DNA from 2 places in the Pseudomonas sp. 8_5_2 genome. Region 1 is predicted to be linked to the other one. Evidence: riboswitches for the same ligand, from Rfam matches in the RefSeq annotation. Region 1 holds a riboswitch; the other holds the start of a gene.
The links. Region 1 has a riboswitch for thiamine pyrophosphate ahead of AC5O5R_RS13850 (TenA family protein). Riboswitches for the same ligand answer to the same signal wherever they lie in the genome.
Positions count from the first base shown of each region.

Region 2: it holds a riboswitch for thiamine pyrophosphate, as region 1 does, so the genes downstream of both, thiC (phosphomethylpyrimidine synthase ThiC) here and AC5O5R_RS13850 (TenA family protein) in region 1, are expected to answer to the same signal.

Region 1 is NZ_CM181238.1:3,000,770-3,008,172, reverse strand. It holds gene AC5O5R_RS13855 (Ig-like domain-containing protein) at 1-1,827, opposite strand, end outside; TPP riboswitch at 2,079-2,193, shown strand; gene AC5O5R_RS13850 (TenA family protein) at 2,272-2,919, shown strand; gene tenA (thiaminase II) at 2,916-3,578, shown strand; gene codA (cytosine deaminase) at 3,703-4,944, shown strand; gene AC5O5R_RS13835 (DNA-binding protein) at 5,841-6,827, shown strand; gene AC5O5R_RS13830 (DUF6021 family protein) at 6,881-7,045, shown strand; gene AC5O5R_RS13825 (hypothetical protein) at 7,125-7,376, opposite strand; gene AC5O5R_RS13820 (DUF4142 domain-containing protein) at 7,385-7,403, opposite strand, start outside.
Region 2 is NZ_CM181238.1:5,390,564-5,397,966, forward strand. It holds gene cpdA (3',5'-cyclic-AMP phosphodiesterase) at 1-779, opposite strand, end outside; gene AC5O5R_RS24700 (DUF1249 domain-containing protein) at 865-1,317, opposite strand; gene AC5O5R_RS24705 (NUDIX domain-containing protein) at 1,308-1,925, opposite strand; gene AC5O5R_RS24710 (RsiV family protein) at 2,111-2,857, shown strand; gene cytX (putative hydroxymethylpyrimidine transporter CytX) at 2,826-4,109, opposite strand; gene thiC (phosphomethylpyrimidine synthase ThiC) at 4,285-6,165, opposite strand; TPP riboswitch at 6,323-6,429, opposite strand; gene AC5O5R_RS24725 (TolC family outer membrane protein) at 6,590-7,403, shown strand, end outside.

The DNA.
Region 1 (7,403 bases):
GTTACCGTCGGCATTCAGGTCCATGGTGCCGTCGAACGGCACGGCGTGTTCCATGATGTTGCCGTCGTTGGCGATCATGTGGAACGGCACTCGCGCATACGACACGTTGGAGCCGGACGGGCCTTTGAACTCACCGCTGGTGCCAGCAATTTCACGTACCACGGCAAACTTGAAGTAGCGCGACACCGAGCCGTTGAGGATGCGGAAGCGGTAGCTGCGCGCACGCACCTTGAGCTTGGGCTGGTATTGCCAGTTGACCAGGATCTGGTCACCCAGGAAGCCATCGGTGTTGAACGGGTTGAACCACAGCTGGCCGTTGGCATCCCAGGCCTTGTCGGCGATCACCAGGTTCACGTCGTAGTCGCGGTTCCCCCATGGCATGCCCGAGCCGCTGGGGAAGCGCAGGTTGACGCCATCCTGCAACGCCTCGTTGCCGCGGTCCAGGGCGCTGTAGTAGTTCATCATCACGGCGTTGCCCTTGTAGACGTTCTGCGCCGTGAAATCCATCATATGGTCGTGGAACCAGTGGGTGCTCATGGTTTCACGCCAGTCGCCACGAATCTTGATGCTGCCGTTCTGGCAGGTTTTCAGGCCTGGCGAGTCATCGTTGACGAACAGCGTTTCACCTGGCGCGCAGGGGAACGCCGCACGCGGGTCCTGGGCACGCGTGTTGATGGTGTCGTAGCCGGCCAGCTGCACGGGCCAGCGGTAGTCGTAGTACTGACCGGGGAAGAAGTAGGCGTTGGCGAAGCCGTCGCTTTCAGCCGGTGAGTGGCCGTTGTGCTCGTGGGTCGAAATGGTATGCAGGCCAAAGCCCCCGTTGGCCGAGGGGTCGATCGGCAGGGCGTTGTAGTGGCGCATCAGGATTGGCTGGCCGTAGCGCACCATCAGCAGCTTGGGCGGGAAGGTGCCGTCGAACGTCCACAGTGACTTGTGGTTCTGCAGTGGGAAGTTGGGGTGGAATCGGGTATCGATGCCTTTGGTGGTACCCAGCGTGGTCGGGATATCGGACGTCTGGTAGTACAGCCCGCCCGGCGCGAACTCACCGGCAGCATAGTTGTGCAGCTGCTTGCGATCGCGCAGGCCCAGGTTTATCCGCGCCCCGGCCTGGGCGGTCTTGAACGCCGCCTGCGGGTAGAACTCGTTCCAGCGCTGGTGCGACCAGCCTTTTCCTGGTGGCCGGCCTTCTGCCGGCGAACCCACCGGGTGGCGGTTGAGGAACATTTCGATCTGCGCCTTCCACGGGTTGCGGTCCAGCACGTTGGCGTACTGGGTGGGGAAGGGGTACAGACCTGGCTGCTTGAGGAATGCTTCCAGCGCGGTGCCGCTGGGGCCGCTGCGGGCCACCACGTTGGGGTCCTGTGCAGGGGCGGCGCCGAGCGTGGGGACCGGGAATGTCAGGTCGGGCGGAGGCAGTGCCGGGTCGAGTTTTTCCGGCCCGAATTCTTCAAACAGCAGCAGTTGCTGGGTGAAGGGTTGGGCGCCGAACAACGGGCTGGGCTTGCCGTTGGTAGGGTACCGGTCCGAGGTTTGCAGCGCGGGAGGCAGCACGTTGTCTATACGCACGGTCGAACGGTCGCCATACACGCCATCAGTGAGTTCCAGCGAGCCCTCGTTGGCTTCTTTCAAGGTATTGAGGTTTAGCAGAGCCGGCGTGGGGTCGTCGGGCTGATCAGAGTAATAGGACGGATCGGTCGGTGGTGGCTGGCTATTGTCATCCAGCGGCGAGGCCACTGCTGTGATCAGCCCGAGGCTGAGCATCAGCGCTGTGACGGTAGATAGCTGGAATGCATGCCTGGCAGGGTGGATCATGGCAGGTGTTTTCATTGCCTTGTGCCTCGCTCACGGCTATATGGCTGGGAGCCATCAATGGCGTTTTGCCTGGTTCAAGGGCCTGAGCAATGGTTGTGCCAACAGATATTTCTGTAATGCTTTGTTAAACAAATCCTTGCGGCGCCTGAAGCGCGCTAAATAACCGCGCGTCAATAATGGGGATAAGTACCCAGTAGCGGGGCACCGGTTGCCCACGTTTTGGGGAGTGGGGGGAGTGACAGCCGGGCCGCCCTGGGGTATACCTGAACGCCACCAAGGGGAGCCCGGCAACGGGCTGAGAAACCGCTGAGCTCTGCAGCGCGGTGACCCTTCGAACCTGATCCGGATCATGCCGGCGAAGGGATGGGATTCGAAACCTGCCTTTTTGCCGGCCTCACTGCGGGGCCTGTCCATGCCAACTTCCAAGGTCTCGCTGTCACCCCCTTCAAGGACAGCAACATGACCGAACGCTTCAGCCAGTTCCTGCGCCGCCAGAGCGAGCCGACCTGGTCGGCGGCCGTTGGCCACCGTTTCGTGACCCAATTGTGCGACGGCAGCCTGCCTGACCCGATCATGGTCGACTACCTGGTGCAGGATCACCGCTTCCTCGACAGCTTCCTGGCCTTGCTGGGCGCGGCCATCGCCAGCACCGACAGCTTCGAGGCGCGCCTGCGCTTCGGGCGCTTTGCCGGAATGATCAGCAGCGACGAGAACACCTACTTCCTGCGCGCCTTCGAGGCCCTCGACGTCAGCCCTGCACAACGCAGCGAGCCGGCCGATAGCGCGCCAACGGCGGGCTTCAAGGCAATCATGCGCGAAGCGGCGGCGACCCGCTCCTACGCGGCGGCGCTGGCCGTGCTCAACGTTGCCGAAGGCCTGTACCTGGACTGGGCGCTGAAAGCGCCGAAACCCATGCCGGCCAATTTCGTCCATGCCGAGTGGATCACCTTGCACGACAACCCGGCGTTTCAGGCGTTCGTCGCCTTCCTGCAAAGCGAGCTGGACCGCGTCGGCCCGCAGGAGGCGGCACTGGCGAGTGACTTCTACCAGCGCACCGTGGCGCTGGAGCTGGCCTTCTTCGACGCCGTGTACCCGGAGGTCAAATGAGCATGGACATCTTCCAGCGCCTGAAGACGGCTGCCGAGCCCCAGTGGCACAGCTATGTCGACCATGATTTCGTGCGGCAGATGGGCGAGGGCACACTGAGTGAGGCGGCGTTTCGGACGTACCTGGTGCAGGACTACCTGTTCCTTGTCCAGTTCGCCCGCGCCTGGGCCCTGGCTGCCTACAAAAGTCGCCGCCCGGCCGACATCCGCGCGGCACAGGCGGGGCTGGCGGCGATTCTGGATGAAACCGAGCTGCACTTGCGCCTGTGCGCGCGCTGGGGGCTGACCCAGGCCGACATCGAGGCGGCACCCGAGCACCAGGCCACCGTGGCCTATACCCGTTATGTGCTGGACTGCGGTGCAGCGGGCGACTTGCTGGAGCTGCACGTGGCACTGGCGCCGTGCGTGATCGGTTATGCCGAGATCGGGCGGGCCCTGGCAGAGCAGATCGGCGACTTGAGCAACCACCCGTACCGCGAGTGGATTGGCGAGTATGCCGGGGACGGTTATCAGGGCGTGGCAGCGGCAGCGCGCAAGCACCTGGATGAGCTGGCGGCGCGGAGCATGACCGAGCAGCGGTTTGGCGAACTGGTCGGTATTTTTGGCCAGGCGTCGAGCCTTGAGGCTGATTTCTGGCAGATGGGGTTGGATGGGGGGTGATTGGGGGCTGAGAGGTGTTTGCCCCAGGATTTTCAGCGCCTGTCAGCCCTGATGCAAATCTCCCAAATCAAAGGGCTCGAACCGCTATGATGTGTGAGCAATGCAAAGCCCAAGGAGATCCTCGATGAACATCCTCAACGCCCGACTGCGCGGCAAACCCGGCCTGTTCCGCATCGAACTGAACGCCGAGCGCATCGCCGCCATCGTGCCCCAGCCCGAGCCGGTGACACCACGCGCCGCCGATGACCTGGACGCTGGGCAAAACCTGGTGGTGGCGCCTTTCATCGAACCGCATATCCACCTGGACGCCACGCTTACTGCCGGCGAACCAAGGTGGAACATGAGCGGCACCCTGTTCGAAGGCATCGAATGCTGGGCCGAGCGCAAGGCAATCACCACCCACGATGACATCAAGACCCGCGCGAAAAAAACCATCGGCATGCTCGTGGACCACGGCATCCAGCATGTGCGCACGCATGTCGATGTAACCGACCCCGCGCTCACCGCGCTCAAGGCCATGGTCGAGGTGCGTGACGAAGTGCGCGAGCTTGTCGACCTGCAGATCGTTGCCTTCCCGCAGGAGGGTATCGAGTCGTATGCCAACGGCCGGGCGCTGATGACCGAAGCGGTGGCGATTGGCGCCGACGTCGTCGGTGGTATTCCGCATTTCGAAAACACCCGCGACCAGGGCGTGTCGTCGGTGAAGTTCCTGATGGACCTGGCCGAGCGCAGCGGCTGCCTGGTGGATGTGCACTGCGACGAAACCGACGACCCGCAATCGCGATTTCTCGAAGTGCTGGCCGAAGAAGCCCGGGTACGCGACATGGGCAGCAGGGTAACGGCCAGCCATACCGTGGCCATGGGCTCGTATGACAATGCCTACTGCTACAAGCTGTTCCGCCTGCTCAAGCTGTCGGGCATCAACTTCGTGTCGTGCCCGACCGAGAGCATTCACCTGCAAGGGCGCTTCGACAACTACCCTAAACGACGCGGTGTCACCCGCGTGGCCGAGATCGATCGTGCCGGCATGAACGTGTGCTTTGGTCAGGACTCCATCGTCGACCCGTGGTACCCGCTGGGCAACGGCAACATCCTGCGCATACTCGAGGCCGGGCTGCATATCTGCCACATGCTCGGCTACGACGACCTGCAGCGCTGCCTGGATCTGATTACCGACAACAGCGCCCGCACCCTGAACCTGGGCGAGCGCTACGGCATCGAGGTCGGGCGGCCGGCGAACCTGTTGCTGCTGTCGGCCCCAGACGATTACGAGATGGTGCGCAGCCAGGGGCATGCGCTGGTGTCGGTGCGCCATGGCAAGGTACTGATGCGGCGCACCCCGGCGCAGGTGCAACGGTTGCTCTAAAGTTGGCAGGGCACAGCTGAATGCCAGTCAGTTAAGCAATTGGGGCCGCTCGGCGGCCCATCGCCGGCAAGCCAGGCTCCCACAAGTACGGCGCATGGCTTGAATGCGATGCGGTCGGATGGAGCAGGCATCCAGCAAGCTTGGCTCCCACAGGTACGGCGCATGGTTTGAATGCGATGCGGTCGGATGGAGAAGGCATCCAGCAAGCTTGGCTCCCACAGGTACGGCGCATGGTTTGAATGCGATGCGGTCGGATGGAGCAGGCATCCAGCAAGCTTGGCTCCCACAGGTACGGCGCATGGTTTGAATGCGATGCGGTCGGATGGAGCAGGCATCCAGCAAGCTTGGCTCCCACAGCTACGGCGCATAGTTTGAATGCGATGCGGTCGGATGGAGCAGGCATCCAGCAAGCTTGGCTCCCACAGGTACGACGCATGGTTTGAATGCGATGCGGTCGGGGTGGGAGCTGGCTTGCCGGCGATGGGCTGCACAGCAGCCCCATTAGCCTTGACTGACTGGCATCAGGGCTGAATGGCCTTCAAAAACTTCCCTGCAAGATGTTGCGGCGGCACACGATCACCGCAACACCCCGCTGCTGCAATAGCAGCGGCACCTTCGATACTCCTCCGTTAGCTGAGGCCGATCTCCGCTCTCGTTGGCGCCGTTGCGTCCTCCCCATTTCTTCGATCACGAACCCGTCACCGGCTGGTGCTGGAATGCGTTAGCGATGCGCACGTGTGTACGGCTGCGTCGTAAAAACGCCTGAAATTTCACCTAACATGCGATAAGCCGTGATTATTCCACCTTAATCAAGCATTGCGGGGCAGCCCAACTATCGTCATAATTGGTATGTAATTACATGGTACATAACACAGTACAAAATCGTAGGAGCAAGCATGGGCCGGGGCGGTATCAACAAGGTCGTAGTGCAGCAGGCACGTCAGGCGCTGATTGCCCGGGGCGAAAACCCCAGCATCGACGCCATACGTATAGAGCTGGGCAATACCGGGTCGAAGACCACGATTCATCGCTATTTGAAGGAACTGAACGGCCAGCAGCCGGTGGCGTCGGAAGGGGGCGTAGCGCTGAGCGAAGTGCTCAGCCGCCTGGTCGGCCAACTGGCCACGCAGCTGCAGGACGAGGCGGACCTCAGGATCGAGCAAGCCGAAAGCACATTCACCGAGCAGCGCGAACAACTGGAAGCGCAGCTTGCGATCGCGCAACAGGCGCTGGCTGCAGCCCATCAGCAGCACCAGATCGACGTGACTGCGCTGGCAGCCGAGTCGCAAAAGCTGCTGTCCACCCAGAGCACGCTGCAGGCCGAACAACTGCGCAGCGCCAGCCTCAATCAGTCGCTGGGTGAAATGCAGGTGCGCCTGGCCGACAAGGACGAGCAGGTCAAATCGCTGGAGGACAAGCACCGCCATGCCCGCGATGCGCTGGAGCACTACCGCACGGCCAGCCGTGAACAGCGCGATCAGGAGCAGCGCCGCCACGAAGCGCAGCTGCAGCAGTTGCAGCTGGAACTACGCCAGTTGCAACAGGGCATGATCGTCAAGCAGGACGAGCTGACCCGCCTTCACCGCGACAACGAGCGCTTGCTGGGCGAACACCGCCAGGCCGCCAATGAGTGCCGGGCGCAAGACCAGCTGCTAGAGCAGCGCGACGCACAAATACAGGGGTTGCGCACGATGCTCGCCCAGGCCCAGGGCGCCAGCGACGAAATGCGCCGGCAGCTGGATGTGCAGACCCAAAGCCTGCAGGACAGGCGCGACCTTTGCGCCGAACAGGCTCGCCAGTTGCAGCGGCTGGAGGAGCACCTGAGGGAGCGGGACGAGGCACTTGCGCAGTGCAGGGCGCAACTGCCTGCGGTTGCAGATTAATCAAACTTTCGCGGACGGCTGCTTTCTTCTATGGACACTCACGGGAGATAGCCATGCCTGAATCTAAAGCGCCAAACAAAGAAGGACCTCACTCGTCCGAACAGTCAGATAAGCCGAATGACCTGGGGTTCGACCCCGATTCGCCGGATGCCGATGACCCGCAGGTCGACCCGCAAGGGCCGGCCAAACCGCCAAGGGATGTGGAAAAGAAACAGTGAAGGCTAGCGTCACTCGACGTCATCAGGGACCGCAAAGCGGCCCCTGATTTGCCTGACTAGCGGTGTGCCCCCAGGATTGTCAGGCCTCGGCCTGTCTGGCTGCCTCGACACCCGCAGCAGACAACTTGATCGGATAGCTCACGCTGATCTGGTGGTCATTGCCCACCGTCACGCTGCCATCATGAATCAAACCCGCCTCCTGCAACGTCTTGAGCATGCCGGCCACGGCCTTCTCGCCGCGGTAGTTATCCAGCACTTCCTTGCCCAGCCCTTGGGGGTGCGCATGTAACAGGCGGGTCAGTACTTCGGTTTTCAATGCATCATTAGTCATGCTGGGCCTCACTTGCCGTGCTTGGTC
Region 2 (7,403 bases), 2.4 Mb from region 1:
TCCAGCTTCACCGCAAAATCCAGCGCCCGTTCCACCCCGGTGTCCAGCCGCCCGTCGGCATGCAGGCGCAACCAGCGGTACCCAGGCTGCTCCTCGCTCACCTGAAATTCCTCGCTGCGCGCCGCGAACTGGATGCAGGTCGAAGGCGTGGCCAGCAGACGCCGGCCGTTTCGCACTTCATCCCACGGCTGATGCACATGCCCCCACAGCAACGCCCGCACCTGCGGATAACGCTCGACGACAGCGAACATTGCCTGGGCATTGCGCAAGCCGATCGGTGCAATCCAGGCACAGCCGATATCCACAGGCTGATGATGGAAACACACCAGGCAATGCCGCTCGCCCGCCCCCTTGAGGGCCGACTCCAGCGTCGCCAGCTGATCCTCTTGGAGAAAACCGTGCGGCGCCCCGTGCACCGCCGTGTTGAGCATGATGATGCGCCACCCGCCAATATCGGTCACAACCTGGACCAACTCCGGCGCCACCTGCGCCATGACCTGGGCCTCGTCATGGTTGCCCGGCAGCCAACGGGTGGGCACGCCAAACGGCGCGGTCAGCTCGCGAAATGCTTCATAAGACGCCACGCTGGCATCCTGCGACAGATCGCCAGTGCACAACAGCAGGTCGACAAGCGGTTGCTCGCGGCGCACCTGGGCGACCACATGGCGCAGGCTGTCACGGGTATTGAGACCCAGCATGCTGCCAGCCGGGTCGGCGAACAGGTGGGCATCGGTCAGTTGCACCACATGCACGGGGCGCGATTGGTCTTGCTGCGGCAACGGCCGTCTCCTCGAACGGATTCAGCAGCAATTATGGCCGTGGAATGCTTGCGAGCAAACACCCGCAAGCCACCCACGTCACAATTCAGCGAACACTTGCCAGTTCGTGCCCGCAGGCCAGGCAGTGGCTCAGCCATTCACCGAGGAACAGGTTGAGCTGGGCCTTTTCATCCGGCTGGTGCATGCCTGCATTGGGATAGGGGTAGATGCTGCGCAGGCGCCGGGCATGTTGGGCGCTGATCACTTCGGCCATGCGTGCATCGTGGTAAACCTGCACTTCCAGATGCGGTACAGGCAACCACGGCAGGCTGTGCTCCTGGCGCACGTGCAAGGTGGTGGTGTACGGGCAGGCCAGCACCACGTCGAGCACCAGCACGCCGAGCATCTGGTCGCCCTGGGTCATGCCGATGCGGCGCGAGCTCTGGGTGGTGCGCATGTCGGGCAACAGGCGCATCAGCCGGGCGTAGTTGGCCTCGCAGGCTGCCTGCAGCCCGACCAGGTCGACTCGATAGCGCTCGCGCAGCAGGTTCACTTCCACATACCTCGTACTTCGTCACGGTTCAGCGCCAGCCATTGCAGGCCGATGATGGTTGCCGCGTTGCAGATGCGCCCATCGCGCACCGCCTGCAGGGCATCCTCGAACGACCACACGCGCACACGGATGTCTTCGCCCTCTTCTTCCAGGCCATGCAGGCCACCGGCACCCTCGCTGCTGCAGCGGCCAAGGAACAGATGGACGTATTCGTCACTGCCGCCGGGCGAGGGGAAATAGCGGGTCATCGGCCACAGGGCACTGAAGGTCAGGCCGGCTTCTTCGTCGGCTTCGCGGTGGGCGACGTCTTCGGGTTGCTCGTCCTTGTCGATCAGGCCGGCGACCATCTCGATCAACCAGGGGTTGTCGACCTTGCCCAGGGCACCGACACGGAACTGCTCGATCAGCACCACTTCATCGCGCTGCGGGTCATAAGGCAGCACGCACACCGCGTCATGGCGCACGAACAGCTCGCGGCTGATCTCGCGGCCCATGCCCCCGGCAAAAAGCTCATGGCGCAGGCGCAGCCTGTCGAGCTTGTAGAAGCCCTGGAAGCAATTGGCCCGCTCGATGATCTCGAAGCCCTTGGGCACTGAATTGAACGCGTCTGACATGGAAACCCTCATTACCTCAAATACCGCTTCGCGCCATCCTACTCTGCACGCCTGTCGGTTTCACCCCTTTCTGGCAACCGTTCGCACACTCGTTACAGCACGTCTTCACTCTGTTAGCTTAGTGGCGAACTGAAGGCCGCGCAGACGGTCAAAGGCCGACTTTTCCCTGTTCTGCAAGGATCATCATGACACTTGTCAAACTGACTTCCGTGGCCGTGCTGGCACTCGCCCTTGGCGCCTGCCAAAGCCTGTTCACGCCAAGCCACCGGGCCCCGCTGGAGGTCAAGCGCGACGCCTGGGAGCATGTCAAACCTGGCTGCAGCGAGAGCGACTGCCCGCTGGTGAACATCGACATGATCCATTTCCCGGCCCTGCCCAAACTTGATGGCATCGTCGAAAAGCGCCTGCTGCAGCTGACCGAAGACAATCAGCATGGCACCGCGCCAAGCACCCTGCAGGCCTATGAACAGCAATACCTGGCCAGTGCCGACAAACGTAACAGCAGCTACCTGCAAGCCAAGGTACGCGAACAGCATGACGGGCTGGTGATCATCGAGTTGTCCAGCTACCTGGACAGCGGCGGCGCCCACGGCATGCCCGGGCGTGGCTTCATCAACTATTCGCGCAAGCTGGACAAGGTATTGACCTTGCAGGACATGCTGGTGCCAGGCCAGGAGGACACCTTCTGGAAAACCGTCGAGGAGTCGCACCGCGCCTGGCTGATCAGTGTAGGCATGGACAAGGACGCCGAGTTCGTCAAGACCTGGCCATTCAAGCAGTCGCCGCACGTCGCCCTGACGTACGGCGCGGTGGTGGTCAAGTACGAGGTCTATGCTATCGCGCCCTACTCCATGGGCCACGTGGAGCTGAAAATCCCCTACCCGCGCCTGAACGGCGTGCTCAAGCCTGAGCTGTTTCCCGGCCGCGGCTGAAGCTCAGCAGCCCGTGCAGTAGCCCTGCCAGCACCAATGCCGGCAGGGTCGCCCCCAGGTCAGGTGCCTGCGCGGCGATCACATGGTAAGCCACAACGCCCACCGCCCAGGCCAGCAGCGCCTGCCAGTGCAAGCCACCCACCTGTGCCGGCAGGCGGCGGCGACGGACCACGTAATGGTCCATCAGCACTACGCCGAACAACGGCGCGAACACCGACCCGATCAGCAGCAGGAAATTCTCGTACTGTGCCAGTGGCGCCAGCAAGGCAATCAGGGTGCACAGCACGCCGATGGCCAGCGCCAGGTGCTCGACCTTCAGCGGCAACAGCACACCGGTGGAAACCGCTGCCGAATGGATATCGGCAAAGGCCTTTTCCGACTCGTCGAGCAGGATAAGCAGCAGCGGAATGCCCATGCCGGCGCCCGCCAGTGCCAGCAGCAAGGCATTGACCTCGCCATTGGCGGCAAAGGCCAGGGTGTAGGCCACACCCAGGCTCATCAGCCAGGTGTTGCCGATGAAATAGCCGATCACCGTGCCGCCGAACACATGCTTGCCGTTGCGGGCGAAACGCGAGTAGTCGGCGATCAGCGGTAGCCAGGACAGCGGCATGGCGATGACGATGTCGAAGCCCACGGCCAGCGACATCGAACCGTCCCCCGCACGGCTCCACAACTGCGCCAGGTCGGCCTTGGCGAACAGGTTCCAGGTCAGCCACAGGCAAGCGCCCAGCAGCACCCAGATGCCCCAGGCCCGCAGCACCTTGCGCACAAACGCCAGCGGGCCGCTGACCGCCAACAGGGTGGCCAGGGCGCCGAAGCACAGGGTCCAGAGCATCGGGCTGTTCCAGGCGCTTTCTGCGCCGAACGCGCGCGCACCCAGCAGGCTGGCGGCATCGCGCATGACAATGATCTCGAACGCGCCCCAGCCCACCAGTTGCAGCAGGTTGAGCAGCGCCGGCAGGCGCGCGCCATGGCCGCCCAGGCTGAGTTTCAGGGTTCCCATGGCAGAAAGGCCAGTATCGCTGCCGATGACGCCGGCGGCGCCCAGCAGCAGCACGCCGACACCAGTACCCAGAGCGATGGCCAGCACCGCGCCGGCGAGGCCAAGGCCCGGCGCCAGCATGGCGCCGACCTGCAGCACCATCAGGCCGATGCCCAGGGAGAACCATAGCGAGAACAGGTCGCGGGCGCCGAAGATGCGCTGGTGGGTGGGGACCGGGTGGTCGGGGGAAAACTGGCTAGGCGTGGTCATGCTTGTTGATACTCGGCAAAGTATTGGAATGTACGCGGTCGCTGTAGGAGCGGCCTTGTGTCGCGAAAGGGCCGCAGAGCGGCCCCAGGTTTTCAGCTTCACAGCTGAAATTGCCGGGGCCGCTTCGCAGCCCATCGCGACACAAGGCCGCTCCTACAAGGGGCAGCGCAGCGGTTTAGACTTTGTGGTACAGCTGGCTGCCTGTCTGGCGGAACCGCTCGGCCTGCTCGCGCATGCCTTGCTCGGCCGTGACGTCGACGGCTTCGATCTTGGCGGCGTACTCACGGACTTCCTGGGTGATCTTCATCGAGCAGAACTTCGGCCCGCACATCGAGCAGAAGTGCGCGACCTTGGCCGATTCCTTCGGCAAGGTTTCGTCGTGGAAGGCACGCGCGGTGTCCGGGTCCAGGCCCAGGTTGAACTGGTCTTCCCAACGGAATTCGAAACGCGCCTTGGACAAGGCGTTATCGCGAATCTGCGCGCCCGGGTGGCCCTTGGCAAGGTCGGCGGCATGTGCAGCGATCTTGTAGGTGATGATGCCGGTCTTGACGTCGTCCTTGTTCGGCAGGCCCAGGTGCTCCTTGGGCGTGACGTAGCACAGCATGGCGCAACCGAACCAGCCGATCATCGCCGCACCAATGCCCGAGGTGATGTGGTCATAGCCCGGGGCGATGTCGGTGGTCAGCGGGCCGAGGGTGTAGAACGGCGCCTCGTCGCAGCACTCCAGCTGCTTGTCCATGTTCTCCTTGATCAGCTGCATCGGCACGTGGCCGGGGCCTTCGATCATGCACTGCACATCGTGCTTCCAGGCGATCTTGGTCAGCTCGCCGAGGGTTTCCAGCTCACCGAACTGTGCGGCGTCGTTGGCGTCGGCAATCGAGCCAGGGCGCAGGCCGTCGCCCAGCGAGAAGCTGACGTCGTAGGCCTTCATGATTTCGCAGATTTCGTCGAAGTGGGTGTACAGGAAGTTTTCCTTGTGGTGCGCCAGGCACCACTTGGCCATGATCGAGCCACCACGGCTGACGATGCCGGTGACGCGCTTGGCGGTCAGCGGCACATAGCGCAGCAACACACCAGCGTGGATGGTGAAGTAGTCCACGCCCTGCTCGGCCTGCTCGATCAGGGTGTCGCGGAACAGCTCCCAGGTCAGGTCCTCGGCCACACCGTTGACTTTTTCCAGGGCCTGGTAGATCGGCACCGTACCGATCGGCACCGGCGAGTTGCGGATGATCCATTCGCGGGTTTCATGGATATGCTTGCCGGTGGACAAGTCCATGACCGTGTCCGAACCCCAGCGGATGCCCCAGGTCAGCTTGGCCACTTCTTCCTCGATCGAGGAGCCCAGGGCGCTGTTGCCGATATTGCCGTTGATCTTCACCAGGAAGTTGCGGCCGATGATCATCGGCTCCACTTCCGGGTGGTTGATGTTGGCCGGGATGATCGCCCGACCACGGGCGATTTCCTCACGCACGAATTCGGCGGTGATTTCTTTCGCAATGTTGGCACCGAAGCTGTGGCCGGCATGCTGATCGTTCAGCAAGCCTGCGGCGCGGGCCTCCTGCAGCTTCATGTTTTCACGGATGGCCACGTATTCCATCTCGGCGGTGATGATGCCCTGACGGGCATAGTGCATCTGCGAGACGTTGGCACCGGCCTTCGCGCGGCGCGGGTTGCGCACATGGGCGAAGCGCAGCTTGGCCAGGTCGGCATCGTTCAGGCGCTGCTGGCCAAAGTCGGAGCTCAGGCCGCCCAGGCGCTCGGTGTCCCCGCGGTCGTCGATCCAGGCCGAACGCACGTCGGCCAGGCCCTTGCGCACGTCGATGATCACATCAGGGTCGGTGTACGGGCCGGACGTGTCGTAGACCAGCACCGGGGCGTTGGTCTCGCCACCGAAATCGGTCGGCGTATCGTCCAGGCTGATTTCGCGCATGGGTACGCGAATGTCCGGGCGCGAGCCTTCGACATAGACCTTGCGCGAACGCGGGAACGGTTGCACGGATTGCTGATCGACTTGTGCCGATTCGCTGAGGTTGATCGCTTTTTCTTGTTTGCTCATCACAGGCTCTCCAGACGGCTTCCTAGCAGTGGAATGTCGGGGATGAACCTGAAAGACGCGGACGCAGCCCTTGACGGGTGCAGTGCCGGATATGGGGGTGCCTGAAAGCTGCATGCAGCTGTGACAATCCCGGACCTGGCACAAGAGGCTCCCCGGGAAGGCGAGCAATCTTGTTCCCTACGCAGGCGCTAACCTGATCAGGTTCAACGGGATCCGCACCTCTGCGATCTCAGCCTTTGATTCAAGGCACCCCGACAAGAACACGCGCAGTCTAGACTGGAGTGGTCGGCAAAGCCAAGCGGGTAAATGCGCGGATGATGAAAGGCGTACCGAGCGATTGTTGCCGGGGGCGCATGGCACTACACTGGCGCATCGCTCGATACTCAACAGTTCAGTAATTAAATTTCGTACAAGGATTGCCTCTATGCTGCGCAAACTCTCACTGGCGATAGCCGTGTCTTGTGCGTCCAACGGAGTGGCCTGGGCAGCGGACGTGCCCCAAACGGTGAAGACCGACCTGGTCAGCGTCTACCAGGAGGCGGTGGACAACAACGCCGACCTGGCCGCCGCCCGCGCCGACTATGGCGCACGCCGCGAAGTGGTGCCGCAGGCCCGCGCCGGTTTGCTGCCCAACCTGTCGGCCGGTGCCGAAATGATGAACACCCGCACCAAGCTGGACGAACCGTCGATCACCTCCAACCGCAGCGGCAATTCCTGGAGCGCTACCCTGGCCCAGCCTATCTTCCGCGCCGATCGCTGGTTCCAGTTGCAGGCTGCCGAAGCCGTCAACGAACAGGCGGCGCTGGAGCTGTCGGCCACCGAGCAGAACCTGATCCTGCAGACCGCGCAGAACTACTTCGCCGTGCTCCGCGCCCAGGACAACCTGGCCGCGACCAAGGCTGAAGAAGCGGCCTTCAAGCGCCAGCTGGACCAGTCGAACGAGCGTTTCGATGTGGGCCTGTCGGACAAGACCGATGTGCTGCAATCGCAGGCCAGCTACGACACGGCACGCGCCAACCGGATCATTGCCGAGCGCCAGGTGCAGGATGCCTTCGAAGCACTGGTGACCCTGACCAACCGTGAGTATTCGTCGATCCAGGGCGTGGTGCATACTTTGCCGATCCGGGTGCCTACGCCCAACGACGCCAAGGCCTGGGTCGAAACTGCCGGGCGCCAGAACCTCAACCTGCTGGCGACCAACTACGCCGTTTCTGCCGCCGAAGAGACCCTGCGCCAGC